2 regions of the Cryobacterium sp. Sr3 genome follow, and region 1 is predicted to be linked to the other one. Evidence: predicted binding sites of a transcription regulator. Region 1 holds the regulator's gene; the other holds the start of a gene.
The links. Region 1 encodes LexA, which represses DNA repair genes until DNA is damaged. Its sites were predicted from a motif close to TCGAACANNTGTTCGA; they were not measured.
Positions count from the first base shown of each region.

Region 2: the regulator LexA is predicted to act here: its motif matches at 2,495-2,510, upstream of E3N94_RS16135 (DUF222 domain-containing protein).

Region 1 is NZ_SOFA01000032.1:30,650-35,071, reverse strand. Features, by position in the region: gene metE (5-methyltetrahydropteroyltriglutamate--homocysteine S-methyltransferase) at 1-1,747, shown strand, start outside; gene lexA (transcriptional repressor LexA) at 1,941-2,645, opposite strand; gene E3N94_RS08825 (LysM peptidoglycan-binding domain-containing protein) at 2,929-3,285, shown strand; gene E3N94_RS08820 (histidinol-phosphate transaminase) at 3,335-4,414, shown strand.
Region 2 is NZ_SOFA01000049.1:87,082-91,503, forward strand. Features, by position in the region: gene E3N94_RS16125 (ATPase, T2SS/T4P/T4SS family) at 1-1,540, opposite strand, end outside; gene E3N94_RS16700 (hypothetical protein) at 1,516-2,214, opposite strand; gene E3N94_RS16135 (DUF222 domain-containing protein) at 2,574-4,076, shown strand; gene E3N94_RS16140 (glycosyltransferase family 2 protein) at 4,385-4,422, shown strand, end outside.

The DNA.
Region 1 (4,422 bases):
CCTTGTGCCGGTCTACGCCGCCCTCCTGCAGCGGCTGCGCGCCGCTGGAGCCGAATGGGTGCAGCTCGACGAGCCTGCCCTGGTCAGCGAGAGCATCGACATCCCGAGAACGGATGCCCTCGCCGGCCTCCGCTTCGCCTACAACACCCTCGGCGCCGTCGCCGAGCGTCCGGCCCTGTTTGTCGCCGCGCCGTACGGCAGCCTCGACGACGCCCTACCCGTTCTTGCCATCACCCCGGTGGAAGCCATCGGGCTTGACCTCGTGCGGGGAAGCGTGCCGGCGGAGACCCCCGGACTCGACACGACCACTCTCGTGGCTGGCGTCATTGACGGCCACAATATCTGGCGCGGCGACCTGGCCGCCGCCTTCGACACGGCGGCCGGCCTGGTCCGCCTCTCGCCGCGGATCTCGGTTTCCACCTCTACCTCGCTGCTGCACGTTCCCCACGACGTCGACGACGAATCGGCGCTGGACGACGACCTGAAGACCTGGCTGGCCTTTGCGGATCAGAAGGTCGCGCAGGTTGCCACACTCGCCCGCGGCCTCAGTCTGGGTCGCCGTGCCATCGAGATCGACCTCTCTGCGGCCTCCGCGGCCCTCGACGCGCGGGGGGTGGCTCCCGGAGTCCACGATGGCGCCGTTCGGGTGCGCGCCGACGCGCTCGCTCCGGGCGACTTCACCCGGGGCGCCTACGCAGCCCGAGTGGCAGCCCAGGAGATGGCCCTCGGGCTGCCGTTCCTGCCGACGACCACGATCGGATCCTTCCCGCAGACCGGGGACATCCGTCGGGCCAGGGCGCAGCTGGTACGGGGGGTGCTGAGCACCGCGGACTACCGGGACCTGATGCGCGCCGAAATCCGTCGGGTCGTCTCGCTGCAGGAAGACATCGGCCTCGACGTGATCGTGCACGGGGAGCCGGAACGCAACGACATGGTGCAGTACTTCGCCGAGAACCTGGACGGCTTCGCGGTCACCGAGAACGGCTGGGTGCAGTCCTATGGCAGCCGGTGTGTGCGCCCGTCGATCCTCTGGGGTGACGTGTCCCGGCCGCGGCCCATCACGGTCGAGTGGTCGGCGTTCACGCAGGGGCTGACGCCCAAGCCCGTCAAGGGGATGCTCACCGGTCCGGTCACGATCCTCGCGTGGTCGTTCGTGCGCGACGACCAGCCGCTGGGCGAGACGGCCAGGCAGGTGGCCCTGGCCCTCCGGGACGAGATCGCCGACCTGGAGTCGGCCGGCATTCAGATCGTCCAGGTCGACGAGCCCGCGCTGCGGGAGCTGCTGCCGTTGAAGCAGAAGGACCAGGCGGAATACCTCGACTGGTCGGTGGGGTCCTTCCGCCTGGCGACGGCCGGTGCGGCCGCGGCCACCCAGATCCACACCCACCTCTGCTACTCGGAGTTCGGGGTGGTCATCGACGCGATCCGCAACCTGGACGCCGATGTGACCAGCATCGAGGCGGCACGCTCTCGCATGGAGGTGGTGGGCGATATCCGGTCCCAGGGCTTCGACCACGGTATCGGCCCGGGAGTGTGGGACATCCACTCGCCGCGTGTGCCGAGCGTGTCCGAACTCACCGACCTGCTCGAGCGCGCCGCGGCGGCCATCCCGGCCACCCGGCTCTGGGTGAACCCCGACTGCGGCCTCAAAACCCGCGGCTACACCGAAACCGTCCAGTCCCTGCACAACATGCTCGCCGCCACCCGCATCCTCCGCGCCCGCCTGACCTCCTCCGTCTCCGCCTGACCCCGCCTCCACCCACACAAAAGCCGGGCACGACACCAAGAACAGTGTTCGTGCCCGGCCCACAAGACCCGGCTCACAAGACCCGACCGAAATAACCATGGTGACTCAACACGCGCGCGTCTCCACGACGCTGGTCGAAACCGTCGAGACCAAGAGTCGGCCTGAAATGCTGATGTGCTTGAGTGCTGATGCCCTAAACCGACCGCAGCACTGCCACAACCTTCCCCAGAATCTCGGCGTGATCGCCGACGATGGGTTCGAAGTTGGTGTTGCGGGGCAGTAGCCAGGTGTGCCCGTCGCGCTGGCGGAAGACCTTGACGGTTGCCTCGTTGTCGAGCATGGCTGCAACGATTTCACCGTTTTCGGCGGTCTTCTGCTGCCGCACGACGACCCAGTCGCCGTCCATTATGGCGGCGTCGATCATCGATTCGCCCGACACCTTGAGCATGAACAGATCGCCCTTGCCCACCAGCTGGCGGGGTAGCGGGAAAATCTCGTCGATCTGCTGTTCGGCGGTGATCGGGATGCCGGCGGCGATGCGACCGACGAGCGGAACCATGGCGGCGTCGCCGACCTGCACTCCGGTGTGGAAACTTTCCGAGGCTCCGGCCGTCGTGTCTTCGGGCGACTGCGGAATCTCGATGAGCACCTCCAGTGCTCGGGGACGGTTCGGGTCTCGGCGGAGGTAACCGCTCAGTTCCAGCTGGTTGAGCTGGTGGGTGACGCTCGACAGTGACGACAGGCCGACGGCGTCGCCGATCTCGCGCATGCTCGGCGGATAGCCGCGTTGGCTGACCGAGCGCTGGATGACGTCGAGGATGGCGAGCTGCTTCTCGCTGAGGCTCTTGCGCCGTCTGGTGCCGCCCTTGTCGCGGGGACCGCTGGTGTTCTGTGCCACGTTCGTCGCTCCTCGTTTTGATTGATGCGCTGGCAGCAAGCAGCGAATGCCGCCGATTCACGCGAATGTCGGGGGTGCCTGATTGAGTGTCAATCAACAATCGAAACTGTATCCGCGTTGAGCTCATTAAACAAACATGTATTCGAGTGGGTCGGAATAAATATTGCAGAAACTACCGAATAAAGCTTGATTGTTCGAATAATCGAATATACATTCGGAACATAAGTTCGCATCCGGCTCTCCCGGCCGAGAGTCGGATGCGTCTTCTCACAGGAGGTATCACATGAGCACTGCACTTGAACGAGGCGCCCCCATCGCGACCGGACGCACCCGGCTCCGACTCACCCGGCGCGGTCGCATCGTTTTCACGTCCCTGGCTGCCTTTCCGCTCGTGGCCGTGGCCCTGGCCGTCGCCCTCAACGGAGGCATCGCCGCCGCCGAGAACTCGACCGTCGCTCACGTGGCCTCGGCCTTCGACTACGTCACCATCAAGTCGGGGCAGTCGCTCTGGCAACTTGCCGAGACAATCGCGCCCACGTCCGATCCGCGCGAGGTGATCGCCGAGATTGTGAGCCTCAATCAGCTGCCGTCCGACAGCGTGCAGCCCGGTCAGCGGCTGGCGCTTCCGAACGACCTGTGAACTACCCGCGGCGAGCCCCCGCCGGTCTCACCCCGGTAATATTGGGGGAGTGACCAGTCTCAACGATCTGCCCCTTCGCGATAATCTGCGCGGACTCACTCCCTATGGGGCGCCGCAGTTGCACGTGCCGGTGGCTCTCAACGTGAACGAGAACACCCACGGCATCCCGGCTGAGGTGGCGCAGGACATCGTGGCGGCGTTGGCCGTGGCGGTCACGACCGTGAACCGATACCCCGATCGGGAGTTCACCGAGCTGCGGGATTCCCTCGCCCGTTATCTCGGTCACGGCCTCACCCGAAAGAACATCTGGGCCGCCAACGGTTCCAACGAGGTTCTTCAGCAGGTGCTGCAGGCCTTCGGCGGCCCGGGTCGGTCCGTGCTCGGCTTCGCGCCGACCTACTCCATGTACCCTCTGCTGGCCTCCGGCACCGGCACCCGCTGGATCGCGGGCGGTCGTGACGCAAAGTTCGAACTCTCCCCGGCCACGGCGCTCGAGTGGGTCGACCGGGTTGCCCCTGACCTCGTCTTCCTCTGCTCGCCGAACAACCCCACCGGCACGCCCCTGTCCCTGGAAACGATCGCGGCCGTCTACGATGCGAGCGACGGCATCGTTGTCGTCGACGAGGCGTACGCCGAGTTCGGGACGGATGACGCGCCAACCGCCCTGAGCCTGCTTCCCGGCCGGGAGCGCCTGCTGGTGTCCCGCACCATGAGCAAGGCGTTCGCCTTCGCCGGTGTGCGCGTCGGCTATCTGGCCGCCGATCCCGCCGTGACGGATGCCCTCCGCCTGGTTCGTCTGCCCTACCACCTGTCCGCGCTCACCCAGGCTGCCGCGGTCGCCGCGCTCGTCCACACGCCCGCGATGCTTGCCATGGTCGACGACATCCGCGGGCAGCGGGACCGCATCGTGAGCGAACTGGCCCGGCTTGGCTACACTCCGCTGCGCAGTGCGAGTAACTTCGTGCTGTTCGGCGGCGTTGAGGACCCTCGGGCCACCTTCGAGGCGCTGCTGGCGGAAGGCATCCTTGTGCGCGACGTCGGCATCCCGGGCCACCTGCGGGTCAGCGCCGGCACCGAGGCCGAGACCACGGCGTTCCTCGACGCCCTCGAGGCGCTTGGGCGGCCGTGAACGGCGCG
Region 2 (4,422 bases), on a different contig from region 1:
CCACGGCGAGCCGCTCGATCTCCTCGGTCACGGTCATCACCTCGTGCACGGCGATGCGCCCCCGGTAACCGGTCTTCGAACACTGCGTGCAGCCGACCGCCTCGAAGATCGTGGGCAGCGGGCGCTCCGGGTCGAACGCGAAGCGGAGGCGCGTCAGGTAGTCGACGGTCAGCACGGATGGCGTCTTGCACTTGTCGCAGAGGCGCCGCGCCAGGCGTTGGGCGACCACGCAGTCCAGGGCGGAACCCACCAGGAAGGGCTCGATACCCATTTCCGTCAGCCGGGTGATGGCGCTCGGCGCGTCGTTGGTGTGCAGGGTGGACAGCACGAGGTGGCCGGTCAGCGAGGCCTCGATGGCGATCTGTGCGGTCTCGTGGTCGCGGATCTCACCCAGCAGAACGACATCCGGGTCGCTTCGCAGGATGGAACGCAGCGCACTCGCGAAGGTGAGACCTGCCTTCGGGTTCACCTGCACCTGGTTGATGCCGGCCATGCGGTATTCGACCGGGTCTTCGACCGTGATCACGTTGATCTCGGGGCGAGCGACCGCACCCAGGGTCGTGTAGAGCGTGGTGGACTTGCCCGAGCCGGTCGGACCGGTGATGAGGATCATGCCGTAAGGCTTGGAGTAGGAGGTCTTGTAAGCCTCGAAGTTGTGCTCGAGCAGGGCCAGCGCGCGCACGTCGAGAGTCGTGTTCGAGTTGTCGAGAATTCGCATGACGACCTTCTCGCCCCACACGGTGGGAAGAGTCGCAACGCGCAGGTCGATCTGACGGCCGGCATGGCGCACGGTCATGCGGCCGTCCTGCGGTTTGCGCCGCTCGGCGATGTCGATATCGCTCATGATTTTGAGCCTGGAGATAACACCGTTCTGGATGCTCTTGGGTGCGGTCTGCATCTCGTGCAGCACGCCGTCGATGCGGTAGCGCACCCGCAGGCTGTGCTCGCCGGGCTCGATATGGATGTCCGAGGCCAGGTCCTGGATGGCCTGGCTGACCAACAGGTTCACGAACCGTACGATCGGGGCATCGTCGTCGATGGAGTCCGAGACTCCGAAAGAGGAGCTCTCGGTGGCGGCGTTCTCTTCCTCGAGTGTGGAGGTGAGGTCGCTGAGCTCGTCGTCGGCGCGGTGGTAGCGGGTGATGGCGGCGAGTAGATCGCTGCGCTCGGCGACAACCTGGGTGACGCGCATCCGTGATGCTTCGCGCACGTCGTCGACGGCGAAGACGTTGCCAGGGTCGACCATGGCGAGGATGAGGCGGCCGTTGTCGACGGCGATCGGGAGCACTTCGTGGCGTTTGCAGACGGCCACCGGAACGAGAGCCACGGCGAGGCGATCGACCGGGTAGTCGATTAGCTCGACGAAGGGCAGGTTGGCCTGCTGGGCCCGAGCCTTGGCGAATTGAACCTCGGTGATGACGCCCTTGGCGACGAGGGCGCGGACGGCGCTCTCATCGGCGGGGTCGCCGGCCATGAGGTGGTCGAGCTCCTCGATCGGCAGCAGACCGTGCAGGATCAAGATTTCGGTGAGGCTGGCCACGCGATCCTCTCGAACAGGCTCGGTAAGTAAGTAACGGACAACGCTATCTCGGGGGCAGGGAATCCGGCCAGACCCACAATGAGGGGGACACGGTTCGAAAAAATGCCTCTGTTCAGTGATCCTAACGGGGCGGGGCTTCGACCCGACATAGACACGGCATCGACCCGGCTTCGACCCGGTTGCGGCCCGCGGGGCGGCAGGCGGAATGCGGCCGCTGCTGGGCGATGCCCGGGCCGGTCTCGGCCTGCTCGAAACGGTCTAGACACCCACCAAAGGTTTTCGATGATGTTCTGTGTGTAGCCCAGCGGGCCGGCATTCGTGTACTTCGTGGTGAGCCGGATGCCGCCCCTCAGAAAGTGGGACTCACCGAAAGCGCCGTCTGCCGTGTTCGTCTGGATGACGCAGCGGCGGCCCTCCGACTGGGTGAAGCACTCCAGTCCGTTTGCGACGAGCCGGGCCTCCACCGCGGCGCTCTGTTCCGGGGTCACCCAGACCACGGTGGTGATAATCCCGGTGTCGGATCCCCCATATGGGCTCGCCCAGACGCAGGTCAGGTGGTCGAGAGCGTCGATCTGGACGCGCAGCTCGGCATCGTCGGTGCCGTGGGACACGTCGGCATCCGGGTCCTGGCTCCAGACGGGGTTCAGGGTCAGGTCGCCGAGCGCCTCGACCATGGCCGGGCTGTAGAGCTGCGTGCACGCGGTTGGACGTGGGACGCCCGGCGCCGCGGTCTGCCCGGGTGCAGGTTGCGTCGGCTTGCGGATTGCGTCGGCTTGAGGGTTGCCGGGGGCGTGGTGGTGGTCGGAGAATCTGTAGCGGTGGGTGCGTTGGTCGGGGCGGGCGTCACGGTGGCGGTTCCGGTGGTCTCGCCTGCGCCCGGGAAACCTTCACCGCCCCGGGGTCTCCATTGAGGCAACCGGCGGTCTTGGACGGCTTCGGAGCGGCCGGAGTTGCTCAGAGATAAATTCGATTATTCTCTCAAATTATGTGAGTAACTCTCGACACTGGGTGCGAGTTGAGGTATTCTCGTAACATGACCAACCTCGCGGAAGACCTCAGGCAGGCGGCCGATGCCGTGGCCCTGCTGGGCTCGTCATGCGCTGACTTCTCGGCCCTTCCTGATGCCGAGGTGTTGGCCGGTCAGAAGCGAATCGCTTCGATCCGCCGTCTCGTCGATACCTATGCCGCCTGGATGGCGGCGACCATCGCCGAGCGTTCCCGACCGGAGCTCGGGCACTCGGGTTTGGCGGCGCAGCAGGGGTATCTCTCGCCGGAGGCCCTGATTCAGAACTCGACCGGCTCGTCCAAGGGCGACGCCTACAAGCTGGTCGCGGTCGGCACGATGATGGCCGATGCCGAGGCGGCCGACAGGCTGGTCGAGGCGGCGCTGTTCTCGCCCGACAGGGATGCCGCCGAGGTCGCCGAGTTCGAGGCGAAGGTGCCGTGGCAGGCGCCGATCGCCCGGGCCGTCACCGCCGGCACGCTCTCGGTTGACGCGGCCGAGGCGATCCGGGCCGGGCTCGGCCAGATCGACGCGGCAGTTACCGCGGAGAAGCTCGGGGTGGCCCTGGCGGCGCTCCTCACCGAGGCGTCGTCACTGAATGCCGATCAGGTGTTCAAGCAGGCGAGACGGATGCGCGACCGGCTTGACGAGGCCGGCATTGCCGCCCGCGAGAAGCAGGCCTACGACGACCGCTACCTGCGGGTCTACCGGCTGGGCAACGGCACCGTGCGCCTGAACGGGCTGTTTGCCCCCGAAGACGGTGAGTTTGTGCTCTCCACCTTCGACTCGATCACGGGCCCCCGCCGCGGCGGGGTTCGATTCGTGGACGCAGAGCGGGCAGCCTGGGCAAAGAAGATGCAACAGAGCCCGCGCAGCACCGAGCAGATCGCCGCGGACTCCCTCGTGCAGCTGCTGAAGATCGCCGGCGAGGTCGACCCGGGCCGGGTCTTCGGCGGACGCCGCCCCTCGGTGCGCGTGATCGTGACCGAGAAGGCGCTGAAAGGTGGCCCGGCCGGGCAGCAGGGCCAGACCGGGCCGGCGCCGACGACCGTCCAGACTGAAACGGGCGAATCTGGGCCCGTCGAACCCGCCGAAGGGGCCGCTCATGGGCAGATCGAGGGCAACCCGGTCCCCATCTCGCAGGAGACCATCGACCGACTCCTCTGCGACACCGGAACCCGCGGCATCAAATTCGACGCGGACGGCCAAATCATCAACGTCGGCCGCGACGAACGACTCTTCACCGAGCACCAGCGCGCCGCAATGGCAGTACGCGACGGCGGATGCCTCTGGATCGACTGTGACAGGCCACCGGCGTGGACTGAGGCCCATCACGTCAACGAATGGTTGAAGGAAAACGGGTACACCGATTTGGCCGACGGAGTGCTGCTGTGCCATCCGCACCATTTGCTACTGCACAACCAGCACTGGACGATCATTCGCACCGGAACGCAGCGCTGGCTGAGGCCACCGGTCGAGGTCGATCCAGAGCAGACGCTGGTGGCGTTGCCGAGTAAGAGGTCGGGGCTGTAGTCCAGTCACACTTCTCGACGACGGACAATGCGTCAACATCGGCCTCGCGGAGCACCTCATTCACCGAGAAGCAACGCGCGGGAATCGTGGCCCGCTACGTCGGATGCCGCTGGCCCGGCTACGAACGCCCGCCCGCCCGGACCGAAGCCCACCACCTCGACCAATGGCTCGCGGACGCCGGCGGCCCTGCCCGGCAAGAACGCCCTCCTGCAATCACCAAAACCCCCGGGAAACCGAAAATTCTGATGCTCACCGAATCTGAACCAGCACTGCTAGGTTTTCCCTAGGAACGACCAGGGGGCTGCAAGATGATTGAAAATTGGTACTGGATGCTTGTCTATCCGGC